Regions from separate parts of the Pannonibacter sp. genome, predicted to be linked through region 1. Evidence: predicted binding sites of a transcription regulator. Region 1 holds the regulator's gene; each other region holds the start of a gene.

The links. Region 1 encodes PhoB, which activates phosphate uptake and scavenging genes when phosphate is short. Its sites were predicted from a motif close to TGTCATNNANCTGTCAT; they were not measured.
Region 2: phnF (phosphonate metabolism transcriptional regulator PhnF) is a predicted target of PhoB. The motif match lies at 2,687-2,703, and genes of this name have one in related genera.
Region 3: phnD (phosphate/phosphite/phosphonate ABC transporter substrate-binding protein) is a predicted target of PhoB. The motif match lies at 1,873-1,889, and genes of this name have one in related genera.

What each region holds. Positions count from the first base shown of each region.
Region 1 covers NZ_JBHYDX010000006.1:75,085-79,529, forward strand. Annotated here, with positions in the region: gene pstA (phosphate ABC transporter permease PstA) at 1-872, shown strand, start outside; gene pstB (phosphate ABC transporter ATP-binding protein PstB) at 887-1,684, shown strand; gene phoU (phosphate signaling complex protein PhoU) at 1,720-2,430, shown strand; gene phoB (phosphate regulon transcriptional regulator PhoB) at 2,466-3,164, shown strand; gene ACTIFE_RS06025 (GcrA family cell cycle regulator) at 3,331-3,870, opposite strand; gene ACTIFE_RS06030 (aspartate aminotransferase family protein) at 4,301-4,445, shown strand, end outside.
Region 2 covers NZ_JBHYDX010000030.1:37,219-41,663, forward strand. Annotated here, with positions in the region: gene ACTIFE_RS18265 (LysR substrate-binding domain-containing protein) at 1-12, shown strand, start outside; gene ACTIFE_RS18270 (acyl-CoA dehydrogenase family protein) at 75-1,328, shown strand; gene ACTIFE_RS18275 (zinc-dependent alcohol dehydrogenase) at 1,535-2,572, shown strand; gene phnF (phosphonate metabolism transcriptional regulator PhnF) at 2,754-3,500, shown strand; gene phnG (phosphonate C-P lyase system protein PhnG) at 3,493-3,957, shown strand; gene phnH (phosphonate C-P lyase system protein PhnH) at 3,984-4,445, shown strand, end outside.
Region 3 covers NZ_JBHYDX010000021.1:33,755-38,199, reverse strand. Annotated here, with positions in the region: gene ACTIFE_RS15030 (ABC transporter ATP-binding protein) at 1-611, opposite strand, end outside; gene ACTIFE_RS15025 (LacI family DNA-binding transcriptional regulator) at 743-1,777, shown strand; gene phnD (phosphate/phosphite/phosphonate ABC transporter substrate-binding protein) at 1,934-2,881, shown strand; gene phnC (phosphonate ABC transporter ATP-binding protein) at 2,947-3,768, shown strand; gene phnE (phosphonate ABC transporter, permease protein PhnE) at 3,765-4,445, shown strand, end outside.

The DNA of each region.
Region 1 (4,445 bases):
ACGGTCGCGTTGATGGCTATTTCAAGGGGCGCGTAACCCTGGAGAGTGCGAAGCTCGACAGCAACATCACGCCAGGTCAGTTGTTACTTGCCGAGCGGATGCAGGACGCAGGCATTCTGACGAGCGGCTTCAACTGGGACTTCTTCTTCGGACCGGATGCTTCTGATCTTCGTCCGGAAGCTGCGGGTCTCGGGATCGCCTTCATCGGCTCGGCCTATATGATGCTGATCGTTCTCGTCCTGGCTGTTCCGATCGGCGTGGCTGCCTCAATCTATCTCGAGGAATTCGCACCGAAGAACAAGTTCACCGACCTGATCGAGGTGAACATCTCGAATCTGGCGGCGGTTCCGTCGATCGTGTTCGGTATTCTCGGCCTTGCGGTGTTCATCAATTTCATGGGTATGCCGCAATCGGCCTCCCTGGTTGGTGGCCTCGTGCTGACCCTGATGACCCTGCCGACGATCATCATCGCGACCCGCGCGGCCCTGAGAGCTGTGCCGCCGAGCATTCGCGATGCCGCCCTGGGTGTGGGTGCGTCGAAGATGCAGTCGATCTTCCATCACGTGCTGCCGCTGGCTGCCCCTGGCATCCTGACCGGGACGATTATCGGTCTGGCACAGGCGCTCGGCGAAACCGCTCCGCTGTTGCTCATCGGCATGGTGTCGTTCGTCCGAAGCTTCCCGGGTGCCCCGCCTGAAGGCTTCCTTGATCCGGCCGCAGCCCTGCCGGTGCAGGTCTATAACTGGACGCAGCGTGGTGACCCCGCCTTCGTGGAGCGAGCCTCCGGCGCGATTATCGTCCTGCTGATATTCCTTGTTGTCATGAACCTGGTCGCGATCGTCCTGCGTCGCCGCTTTGAACGCCGTTGGTAAGAAGGGGACATCCGATGAACGTTTCTGTAAATCTGGAGAATGATGTGGACCTCGCCCAGCACAAGATCGTCGCGAACAACGTTCAGGTCTATTACGGCGAAAAGCACGCCATCAAGGACGTGAACATCAACATTCAACCGTGTTCCGTAACGGCTTTCATCGGCCCGTCGGGCTGTGGCAAGTCGACATTCCTGCGGACGCTGAACCGCATGAATGACACGATCGACATCTGCCGTGTCGAAGGCAATATCTCCATCGACGGCGAAAACATCTATGATCCGCGCGTTGACCCGGTCCAACTGCGGGCCAAGGTCGGCATGGTGTTCCAGAAGCCGAACCCGTTCCCGAAGTCGATCTATGAAAACGTCGCCTACGGCCCGCGTATTCATGGCCTGACCCGGACCAAGGCCGAACTGGACGAAGTTGTCTCGGCCAGCCTGCAGAAGGCAGGCCTCTGGAACGAGGTGAAGGATCGCCTTGATGAAGGTGGTACGGGCCTGTCCGGTGGCCAGCAGCAGCGCCTCTGCATCGCCCGCGCCATTGCCGTGAGCCCGGAAGTGATCCTGATGGACGAGCCCTGCTCGGCGCTGGATCCGATTGCGACGGCGAAGGTGGAAGAGCTCATCGATGAGTTGCGCGCGAACTACACCATTGTGATCGTGACCCACTCGATGCAGCAGGCCGCCCGCGTGTCCCAGCGCACCGCGTTCTTCCACCTTGGCAATCTTGTCGAGGAAGGCGCAACGCAGGACATCTTCACGAACCCGCAGGACAAGCGTACGCAGGACTATATCACTGGCCGTTTCGGCTGAGTCCTCTGGTCCTCCAACGCGAGAAGGATTTGAACATGTCCGAGCATACCGTCAGTTCCTATGATGAAGAACTGCGCGCGCTGGCCGGCCGGGTCGCCGAGATGGGCGGCCTTGCCGAAGCGCTGGTGAATGACGCCGTGACAGCGCTGCTGTCGCAGGATCTGGAGAAAGCGCACAAGACGATCCTGCAGGACGCCCGTCTCGACGAGTTGCAGCAGGAAATCGAAGCCAAGTTCATCCGCATCGTCGCCCTGCGCCAGCCGATGGGCCAGGACCTGCGCGAGATCATGGCGGCCGGACGTATCGCCAACGACCTTGAGCGCGTCGGCGATCTGGCCAAGAACATCGCCAAGCGCGTCATCGCCATCGATGGCGACTTCAACTCGAAGAAGGCCGCTTTCGGCGTCGAGCACATGGCTGAGCTGGCGCTGAACCAGCTGAAGGCAGTTCTGGATGCCTACACCAGTCACGACGCCGTGGCGGCACAGACCGTTCGCGAACGCGATGACGAGGTGGATGCAATCTACACCTCGCTGTTCCGGGAACTCTTGACATACATGATGGAAGATCCGCGCAAGATCACCCAGTGCGCGCATCTCCTGTTCTGCGCCAAGAACATCGAGCGCATCGGCGATCACGCGACCAACATTGCGGAAAACGTCTACTTCATGGTCACCGGCAACCAGTTGCTGGAAGCCCGCCGCAAGATCGACGAAACCGGCCTTGCCGATCTCGAGAATGCCTGACGCGGGTCCCCGCGTCTGTTTGCTGGAGCGTGTGAATGCCTAAGGTTCTGATCGTTGAAGACGAAGAGCCCTTGAGCCTGTTGTTGCGTTACAACCTGGAAGCTGAAGGTTACTCCGTCGAGTCCTGTGCTCGCGGGGATGAAGCTGAAATCCGGCTGCGCGAAAGCCAGCCGGACCTGCTGCTTCTCGACTGGATGCTGCCGGGCCTGTCGGGCATCGAACTTTGCCGACGTCTACGTGCCCGAGCGGAAACCGAGCGTCTTCCTGTGATCATGCTCACGGCCCGCGGTGAGGAAGCCGAGCGTATCCGTGGTCTTGCGACGGGCGCGGACGACTATGTGGTCAAGCCGTTCTCGATCCCGGAACTGATGGCGCGTGTTCGGGCGATCCTCCGCCGCGCCCGTCCGGAGGTGGTCTCGACCATGCTCCGCGCCGGTGACATCGAGCTGGACCGCGAGACGCATCGGGTCCGCCGCAACGGCAAGGAAATCCATCTCGGCCCGACCGAGTTCCGGTTGCTCGAGTTCCTGATGACCTCGCCTGGCCGCGTCTTTTCCCGTGAGCAATTGCTCGATGGCGTCTGGGGCCATGATGTGTATGTGGACGAGCGGACGGTGGATGTGCACGTCGGCCGTTTGCGCAAGGCCATAAACAGGGGCAAGGTGAAAGACCCGATCCGCACGGTGCGCGGCGCAGGCTACGCCTTCAACGACCAGTTCGCGGTTGCCATCTGATCAACCCGGCCAGTGCCTTGATCCGAGAAAGCCCGTCACGTGCGGGCTTTTTGCTGTGTGCGGCGTTTTTCGCAGGAGATGAAAAAGGCCCGCCGGGCGATCGCTCCGGCGGGCCTTAACCTGGGCGAGGGGACCACAGACTGGTTGGCCCCCTCTGAGATCTGTATCAGGCGCGAGCGAGTTGCTTGCGGTCCTTGTCGCGCCGGCGATCATTGACCGGCTGATAGGCGATGCGGCAGTGATGCGCGCAATAAGGCACGCCAGGATCAGAGTGGCGACCGCAAAAGTAGAAGTCCTGGGTGCTTGGATCGCCAATCGGCCACTTGCAGGTGCGTTCGGTCAGGGTCAGGATTGTTGCCCGCTCGGTGATCGGAACGACTTCTGCCATCGGTTCCACCTGCGGCTCGACGTCGAGCGCGGCTTCTTCCATGGGTTCCATTTTCAAGGCCGTTGCCCCGCGGCTCTGCGCCACCGGTGCCTGTGCCGGACGTGGCGCAGACGGCGCAGCACTTGCGGGTGTGCGGGCCCGCCGCGGCTTCGCCGTCGGCGCAACCGCCTTGGCGCGTCCGGACAGTCCAAGCCGATGCACCTTGCCGATCACCGCATTGCGCGTGATCCCGCCGAGTTCGGCAGCAATCTGGCTCGCGCTCAGGCCATCCGACCAGAGCTTCTTCAGCAGTTCCACGCGTTCGTCAGTCCAGCTCATCCGTCACACCCCGCCGTTTCCGGCTGTAGATTGTAAATTTAGGCAGTAACCAGTTGTTAAGGCGCGCATGCTCCGCGCCCAACGTGGCATATCCAGTATGATTTGGTGATCTACAGCACGAGATGTCGTATCCGACAGACAGGACAGTACAATGGCGGCCAAAAGCGAGGCAAGGAGACGGGGCACATGAACCGGGGACGAAACGACTTTTCCCCAGATAACGCCGCCCCCAGTCCGCGACACTCGGCAGTGGCGGATTCGCGCCAATTGCATTGACAGGCGCAGCGTTGGGCGGTGTATAAACGTCGCTCGTTTCTTGTGCCGCCTGTCACGGGCGGCACAGTCCGTTTTGGCATCCCAATACGTATCCCTGAACCGGAGAGGTTTTCCGGGGCAAGTAGCCCCGACCCCCGCATGAGGAGTTGAGCATATGACGGCGTCGGCACTTTTCGGCACCTACGCTCGGGCGGAACTTGATTTCGTCCGTGGAGAAGGCGTGTGGCTGGAGACGTCGGATGGCCGCCGATTTCTCGACTGTGGTTCAGGTATTGCCGTAAATGCCCTCGGTCATTCAC
Region 2 (4,445 bases), on a different contig from region 1:
AACCGGCATTGACGAGGCTTATGCAGAGGCGAAGGAGAACTCATTTCTATCTCTGATGAGATTGGGACACCGTCATGGCCATCGGATCGGGAGCCCTCAAGCCGGCCCCCGCCGCAACTCCGCAAACGAAGGGACAGGCCATGCAGTTCGAGTTCAGCACGCAGCAGCAGATGATGTTCGACCGGTTCGCGGAACTTGGTCGCCATGCAGCAGCCAGCGCCAGTCAGCACGACGCCGCCGGCAGTTTTGACCGTGCCACCTGGCAGCGTCTCGCCGACGCCGGGCTCTGGCGCATCCCCGTTCCCGTGGCACTTGGCGGACTGGGTGGAACCTGGACCGACTGTGCCGCTGCCATGGAAGGCGTTGCCACCACGGCCGAAGACCTCGGGTTTCTTGTCACGATGCTTGGGCACATCGGCTCTTTGCGCATCATCCTTGAGGACGGCACCCCAGCCCAGCAGGCCCGCTGGCTCGAACCGATCATGCGCGGCGATGTCGGGGTCACCGCCATGACGGAGGCGACCGGCGGCTCGGACCTCGCCCGCATGCGGGTCACTGCGACGCCGGATGGATCCGGCTGGCGGCTTGATGGCGAAAAAGTTCATATCACCAACGCACCGATTGCCGCCCTCGGCATGATTGCCGGCCGCATCCCTTCCCTCGGCGCCAAGCGGGATATCACACTGTTCTTCGTCGATCTGGACCAGCAGGGCATCACGCTCGGCGAAACTGAGGACAATCTCGGGATCAGGACCAGCCCCACCGCCAATATACGCTTTGACGGCGCAAAACTTGATCCGATCAACATTGTCGGCAAGCCCGGCGACGGCCTGAGTGCCCTCTATCGCATCATCGCCTTCGAACGAGCGCTCTATGGCATCATGGCTGCAGGCCTGATCGAGAACATGATTGCCAAGGCCATGGCGCGCGTTGAAGCACGCATGGCCTTCAACCGGCCACTGGCAGACTACCAGTATGTGCAAGGGCGGATTTCCGACATGAAGATTGCCTCGGTTGTCTGCCGCCTGCTGACCTATGCCGGCCTCGAAAAGCTGACAGCCGGTAGCGAGGATGCCTCCATCGTCTGTTCGGTCGGCAAGTTTCTCGCAGGCGAGAAACTGCTTGAAGCAGCCGAGCACCTTGTGCAACTGCATGGCCATCTCGGCTACATGAACAATGACCTGAGCCGTCACCTGCGCGATGCTGTCGGCATGCGCATTGCCGGGGGCACCAGCGACATTCAGCGGATCAACATCTTCAACCAGATGCGTCAGCAACATGCCCGTCGGTGGATCGGCGATACCCCCCAGACTGTTGCGGCAGAATGAGCGGCCGCGATGGGCTGGTCATTCAGCTCGTCGCCAGCGCCGCAAAGCCTGATGGGCATTGCCATGGCATGAAGATCGGCCAAGGACTTGATCTGGCGCAAGGCTGCAGCCGGTCGCTCAAGCTAGCGTTCCGGTTGTCCAGCCTTGCGCTCAACACCAGGGCCAAAGGACATCACTCTTTCCTCGATCAAAGGAAGAAAGACAAAATGTCAGCGACACCCAATATTGCGACCATGAAAGCTGCAGTGGTCCGAGCCTTCGGCGCGCCGCTCGACGTCTGCGAGGTCGCCCGTCCTGTCGCGGTCCCCGGCAAGATCGTCGTCAAGGTGATGGCCAGCGGCGTCTGCCACACCGACCTTCACGCCGCTGACGGCGACTGGCCGGTAAAACCCAATCCCCCGTTCATTCCCGGCCATGAAGGCGTCGGCATTGTCTGCGAAGTCGGGGCCGGCGTGAAGGGCGTCAAGGAAGGCGACCGGGTCGGCATGCCCTGGCTGCACTCCGCCTGCGGCCACTGCAAGCATTGCGTCGGCGGCTGGGAAACGCTGTGCAACGACCAGCAGAACACCGGCTACAGCGTCAACGGCGGCTTCGCCGAATATGTGCTGGCCGATCCAGGCTATGTCGGGCATCTGCCTGCAGGCCTCGACTTTGCCCCGGCCGCGCCCGTGCTCTGCGCCGGTGTGACGGTCTACAAGGGCCTGAAGGAAACCGAAGCCCGCCCCGGCGAGACCGTTGCCATCATCGGCATCGGCGGGCTTGGCCACATGGCCGTGCAATATGCCAAGGCCATGGGCCTGCATGTGGTCGCCGTCGACATCCACGAGGACAAGCTCGCCCTTGCCCGCAAACTGGGTGCCGACCACACTATCAACGCCCTCACCACCGACCCGATTGCCGAGATGCAGAAACTGGGCGGGGCTGAAGGCGTGCTGGTCACGGCGGTCTCGACCAAGTCCTTCGCCCAGGGCTTCGGCATGCTGGCCCGGCGCGGCACCATGAGCCTCGTCGGCCTGCCCCCCGGAGACTTCCCGCTGCCGATCTTCGACACGGTGCTCAACGCCAAGACCATCCGCGGCTCGATCGTCGGAACGCGCAATGACCTGACCGAAAGCCTCGCCTTCGCCGCCGAGGGCAAGGTCAGCGCACACTACGCACTGGACCGGCTCGAGAACATCAACGCGATCTTCGACCGGATGCGTCAGGGTGCAATCGACGGTCGCATCGTCCTGGCAATCAACTGATTTCCCTGGAAATGAAATCGGGCCGTGTCATCTGCTCAAGATGGCGCGGCCCGGCCATTTGATCCACGATAGTCCTGCAAGACAGACCCCTCAAAGCAACATCAGTCCCCGCCACGTCACGGGCCTGTCACGCAAAGCCGGTAAGACCTCCAAAGTCATTCGGATGAATTGGAGGTAACCTATGGCGCGCGAAACCTGGCAGACGATCCGCGACCGTCTGGCCGCTGAAATCCTGTCTGGCGCGCTTGCCCCCGGCGCACAGTTGCCGACCGAACCCGATCTCTGCGCCCGCTTCGCCGCTGGCCGTCATTCCGTCCGCCGCGCCATTGCCGCCCTTGCGGTCGAGGGCAAGCTGCGCGTGGAACAAGGGCGCGGCACCTTCGTCGAAAGCGCGCCTCTCATCAACTACCAGATCAGCCGGCGCACCCGTTTCCGTCAGAACCTGCTCAGCCAGGGCGTGACGCCTGCCGGCGAACAGGTGACCGACGACGTGATCCCTGCCCCGCGCCGTGTCGCAGATGCCCTGAGCCTTCCCGAGGGCACGAGCGTACACCGGCTCATGCGCCGGGGGCTTGCCGATGGCGTCCCTGTCAGCCTCGGCGTTGCCTACCATCCCTTCGCCCTGTTCCCGGATATGGCCGACCTGCGCCGGTCGGGGCGATCGGTCACCGACATCTATCGCAGCCACGGCATTGCCGACTATCTGCGCAAGAGCACGACCATCTATGCCCGCCGCCCAACGGTTGAAGAGGCCAGACTGCTCAAGCAGCACCCGGACCAGCCGGTCCTCGTCGTCACCAAGACGGATGTCGATCTCACCGGCCGCCCCATTGGCTATTCCCAGGCCATCTGGGCAGCAGACCGCGTCCAGTTCACCTTTGATCTTCCTGAAGAAAACGAAATCCGGAGCCCTGACCAGGATGACTGACGCCGCCCGCGCCGCAGGCGCCACCGCCGGAACAACTGCTGGCCACAGTGCCTTTCTCACAACCCTCACCCACGCCGATGCGGACAGCGTGAAGCGCTTTGCCGAAGGCCTGCTGCCGCAACTCGGCCCCGTCGAGGTGCTGCGCAGCCGCACCGGCCTTGTCATGCTGCCGTTCCGTGACACGGTGAAGGGCACCGACTTCCACCTCGGCGAGGTGCTCGTCGCCGAAGCCGAGGTCCGCCTCACCGACCACGACGCCACCGGCTACGGCATGGTCACGGGCCGGGATCTGGAATGGGCGATGGCCATGGCGCTGATTGATGCTGCTGCCGCGGCCGGTCTCGCGCCGGCGGCCATTGACGCCTTCCTGAGCGAGCTGGATGCGGCCAACACGGCCCGCGACCGGGCTCGCCTGCGCGCCGTCGAGGCCACCCGCGTCGACATGGAAACCTTCTGATCCCTCTTCCTCACGGAGACCCGCTCATGGGTGCCCTGCCCCCCAGTTCCCACGCCCTCATCACCGCGCCCTTGCGCGGCGCTGACGAAATCCGCGACAACACCGCCTTCGAGGCGATCCTCTGGGCACTGAGCCGTCCCGGCGAGATCCGTCATCTGCCCGAACCCGGCCCCCGCCCCATCCTGCTCGCCCTCGTCGACCGCGAATGCCGCGTCCATGCGGATGATGCGGTGATCGGCGAGCTGGCCGCCTGGACCGGCGCGACCCTGACGCCGCTGGCCGGCGCCGACCACGTCTTCCTGTCGCTGGACAGCGCCGCCGACATTGCCCGCCTCGGCGCCCTGAAGGTGGGCTCCGCGCTCTATCCCGATGACGGGGCCACCGTCGTCGTCGAGGCCCGGCTTGGCCGTGCCGAGGACGACGGCCAGCGCCTCAGCCTGTCAGGTCCGGGCATCGAGACCACCCGCGAGATCACCGTCGCCGGCCTG
Region 3 (4,445 bases), on a different contig from region 1:
TCGGCCATGGCGAGCGCTTCATCCTGGTCATGGGTCACCATGATGGTGGTGATGCCGATTTTCTGCTGCAGACGACGCAGTTCGCCGCGCAGGCTGCGGCGGATCGAGGCATCGAGATTGGACAGCGGCTCGTCGAGCAGCAGCAAGGGCGGATCAATGATCAATGCGCGCCCAAGCGCAACCCGCTGGCGCTGACCACCCGACAGACTGGTCACCGCACGCGGACCATACCCCTCAAGGCCAAGCAGCGAGAGGATTGCATCCGCCCGCGCCTCGCGCTCAGCTTTCGGCAAGCCGCGCAGTTTGAGCGGATAGGTCAGATTGCCGACCACGGTCATATGCGGCCACAGGGCATAGGACTGGAACACCATCGCCGTCTGACGGGCCTCTGGTGCCAGCGTCGCGATCGAGCGTCCGCCCACCTTGATGTCGCCCGCTGCAAGCGGAGCGAACCCGGCAATTGAGCGCAGCAGGGTGGTCTTGCCGCAGCCGGAGGGCCCGAGCAGACAAGTGAAGCTGCCGGCCGGCACCTCCAGCGAGATGCGGTCGAGAACAAGGGTCTTTCCAAGGCGAATGGACACCCCCTCCAGCGACAGCGCTTCCGTTCCCATGGCTTCCTCCGATTGAACGCGCGTGCAATCTATGTTTGATGGATGACAGTTTCATGTCAAAGACTTTTGCATTCACGTGGTTTTTGTGCGATGCAGTAGCCGCACGCGGTTTCAAGCCTGGCGGAGAACAGATGCGCGTCACAGCCGATGATGTTGCCGAAGCGGCGGGGGTCTCCCGCGCGATGGTGTCCCGCGCCTTCACGGAAGGCGCCCCCATTGCCGCGCGCAAGCGTGCGCATGTTCTGGCTGTCGCCGCAACATTGGGGTACCAGCCCAACCGTATTGCGCGTGGCCTCACCGGAAGCCAGACGGGCCTGATTGCCCTGGTCGTGGGCGCGGTCTCCCGCCCTTATGAAGCCTGGCTGCTGGAAACGCTGAGCCGCGAGATCCGGACGGCGCGCTACTGGCCCCTGCTGCTGCAGGTGCAGCCCGGTGACGAACTGAACAATGCCCTTGAGGATGCTCTTGCCTATCAGGTTGACGGGGCAATTGTTGCTGCGGGCTCCGTCAGTCCGACACTGGCCGAACGGTGCCGTTCGTCTGGAGCTCCGATTGTGATGGTCGGCCGCGTCCTTCCCGGCGATGATACCGATGCCGTGTGCTGCGACAACCGCCTGGGCCTCGAACTTCTGGTCGATCATCTGACGCGGTCGGGTCGCAAGCGGCTCGCCTGGATTGGCGGCACCCCTGACACCTTCTCCAACATCGAGCGGCAGAACGGCCTGATGGAGGCCCTTGATCGACGCGGGCTGAACCTGCTTGCGGCCCGAACCGGCGACTACTCCGTCGACAGTGGCCTTGCGCAGGCGCTTGCCCTGCTGACTGCCCATGACAAGCCGGATGCGATCCTGTGCGGCAATGACGCAATGGCCCTCGGCGCCATCGCAGCCGCGCGGCGCCTGGGAATGTCTGTCCCGGGCCATGTCGCGATCGCCGGTTTCGATGACATCCCGGCCGCCGCCTGGGAGCCGTACCAATTGACGACCGTGCGCAATCCGGTTCTCGAGACCTCACGCGAAGCCCTGCGCCTGCTGACAAAACGCATTCAAAGTGATGGGGCATCGGGCTCGCCGGAAGGGGATGCGGCCTCATCGCCCGGTTTCCTCGGCCGCACAGCAGAAGTCGTCCGCCTCGCGCCGGAACTGGTCATCCGCCAGAGCGCTTGACTTCATTTCGCAAAAGCCAAACCAGTCGAGCTGTGTTCATCGCAGTTCACCATGTCGCCGCGTCTGATCTACAAGACCTTCCGCTCAGACGAAGGTGTCATTCCAGTGATACAAATTGCCGTTACGCAAACTCCTAATCTTTAAAAGGAGGATCTGATGCGTACCATTCTCGTTTCTGCGGCCTTGACGCTTGCCCTTTCCCTGCCGGCGATGGCGGAATTCAAGCTCGACACTCGGTATACGGACGCGGATGGCGATATGATCGCCGACATTCCGGCAGATGCAAGCCAGCAGGTTGACCCCTCGACGCTCATCTTCGCCTACACGCCAGTTGAAGATCCGGCCGTCTATGCGGAAGCCTGGAAGGATTTCCTGGTTCACATGGAAAGCGTCACCGGAAAGAAGGTCCAGTTTTTCCCGGTTGATTCCAACGCTGCACAGATTGAAGCCATGCGCGCCGGTCGCCTGCATATCGCAGGCTTCAACACTGGATCCAACCCGCTTGCCGTTGCATGCGCTGGCTTCCGGCCGTTCACGATGATGGCGAAGGCAGATGGTTCCTTCGGCTATGAGATGGAGATCATCACTCATCCCGGCTCGGGCATCGAGAAAGTTGAAGACCTGAAGGGCAAGAAACTCGCCTTCACGGCGGAAACGTCCAACTCCGGCTTCAAGGCACCGTCCGCCCTGCTGAAGGCCCAGTACAATCTCGTTGCTGGCACCGACTTCGAACCGGTTTTTTCAGGCAAACACGACAACTCGATCCTCGGCGTTGCCAACAAGGATTACCCGGCTGCGGCCATCGCCAACTCGGTCATGACCCGCATGATTGAGCGTGATGTGATCAAGGCTGATCAGGTTGTGTCGATCTACAAGTCGCAGACTTTCCCGACCACCGGCTACGGCACGGCCCACAACCTGACACCGGCACTGCAGGACAAGATCAAGGAAGGCTTTGCCACCTTCAAGTGGGAGGGTTCGTCGCTGGCAGCTGAGTTCTCCAAATCCGACGAAGCGCAGTTCATTCCGATCACCTTCAAGGACACATGGTCGGTGATCCGGCAGATCGATGAAGCCACTGGCGTGTCTTACGATTGCAAGTAAGATTTTCAAACTAGACTTGTGCGGGCGGCCTGCCGCCCGCATTGTCTTTCTTGATGGTGGCTACGATGCTTGAATTGCGCGCCCTTACAAAGACGTATCGCACCGGCGACAAAGCGCTGAATGCGGTCAGCCTCATCGTGCCACAAGGACAAGTCGTCGGCCTGATCGGGCCCTCCGGTGCGGGCAAGTCTACGCTCATTCGCTGCATCAATCGCCTCGTCGAACCCAGTTCGGGCGAAGTCATTCTGGGCGGCACGGCTCTCACCGGCCTGTCGGCTGGTGCCCTCCGCCGGCAACGCCGCCGTATCGGCATGATCTTCCAAGAGTATGCCCTCGTCGAGCGATTGACCGTCATGGAAAATGTACTGTCTGGGCGGCTCGGCTACGTTGGCTTCTGGCAAAGCTACTTCCGTCGGTTTCCTCCCGCGGACATTCAGCGCGCCTATCGCCTGCTTGACCGCGTCGGCCTTCTTGACCACGCCGACAAGCGCGCTGATGCGCTTTCCGGCGGCCAACGCCAGCGTGTCGGCATTGCACGAGCGCTGGCCCAGGAACCGGAGCTTCTTCTGGTCGACGAACCGACAGCAAGCCTTGATCCGAAGACAAGCCGCCAGATCATGCGCCTAATCATCGAGATCTGTGCGGAGAGCAATCTGCCGGCCATCGTCAACATCCATGACGTTCCGCTTGCCCAGCAGTTCATGCAGCGCATCATCGGCTTGCGGGCCGGTGAAGTTGTCTTTGACGGACCTCCTTCCGACCTGACCGAAACAGCCCTGACGGACATCTACGGCGCCGAGGATTGGGCAGCCATGCGCAAAGGAGATGAGGAGCAAGGAGAAGCCGAAGCAGAACAACGACGCATCCTGGCTAGGATCGGCGTATGAGCACGGCATATCCGACCACTTGGCGACGCCCACCGCAGATCCTGACGAACCGGACCTGGCGCATCGTCATTCAGCTTGGAGCCCTTGCCTATCTCGTCCTCGCACTGGGCACACTCGACGTCAACTGGACAAGAGTTGTCGAAGGCATGGCCCGCGGCATGCGCTTCATTGAGGGATTTCTGACCCCTGATTTCACGTCACGCTGGCGGGATATCTCCAAGGGACTGTCCGAAAGCCTCACCATGACGCTGACTTCGACTGTCGTCGGAATTGCAATTTCAATTCCAATCGGGATTGGCGCCGCGCGTAATCTTGCCCCGCGTTGGGTCTACATGATCTGCCGAGGTATTATTGCGCTGTCCCGCGCCCTCCAGGAAGTCATAATCGCCATATTTTTTGTCGCGATGTTTGGCTTTGGTCCGTTCGCCGGCTTTCTCACTCTGTCTTTCGCCACCATCGGCTTTATTTCAAAGCTGTTGGCAGAAGACATCGAGGATATCGATGAAGCCCAGGCAGAAGCAATCAGGGCAACTGGCGCATCCTGGCTGCAACTTGTGAACTACGCTATCCAGCCACAGGTCATGCCGCGATTGATCGGGCTGTCGCTTTATCGGCTGGACATCAACTTCCGCGAAAGTGCTGTCATTGGCATCGTCGGGGCCGGTGGGATTGGCTCG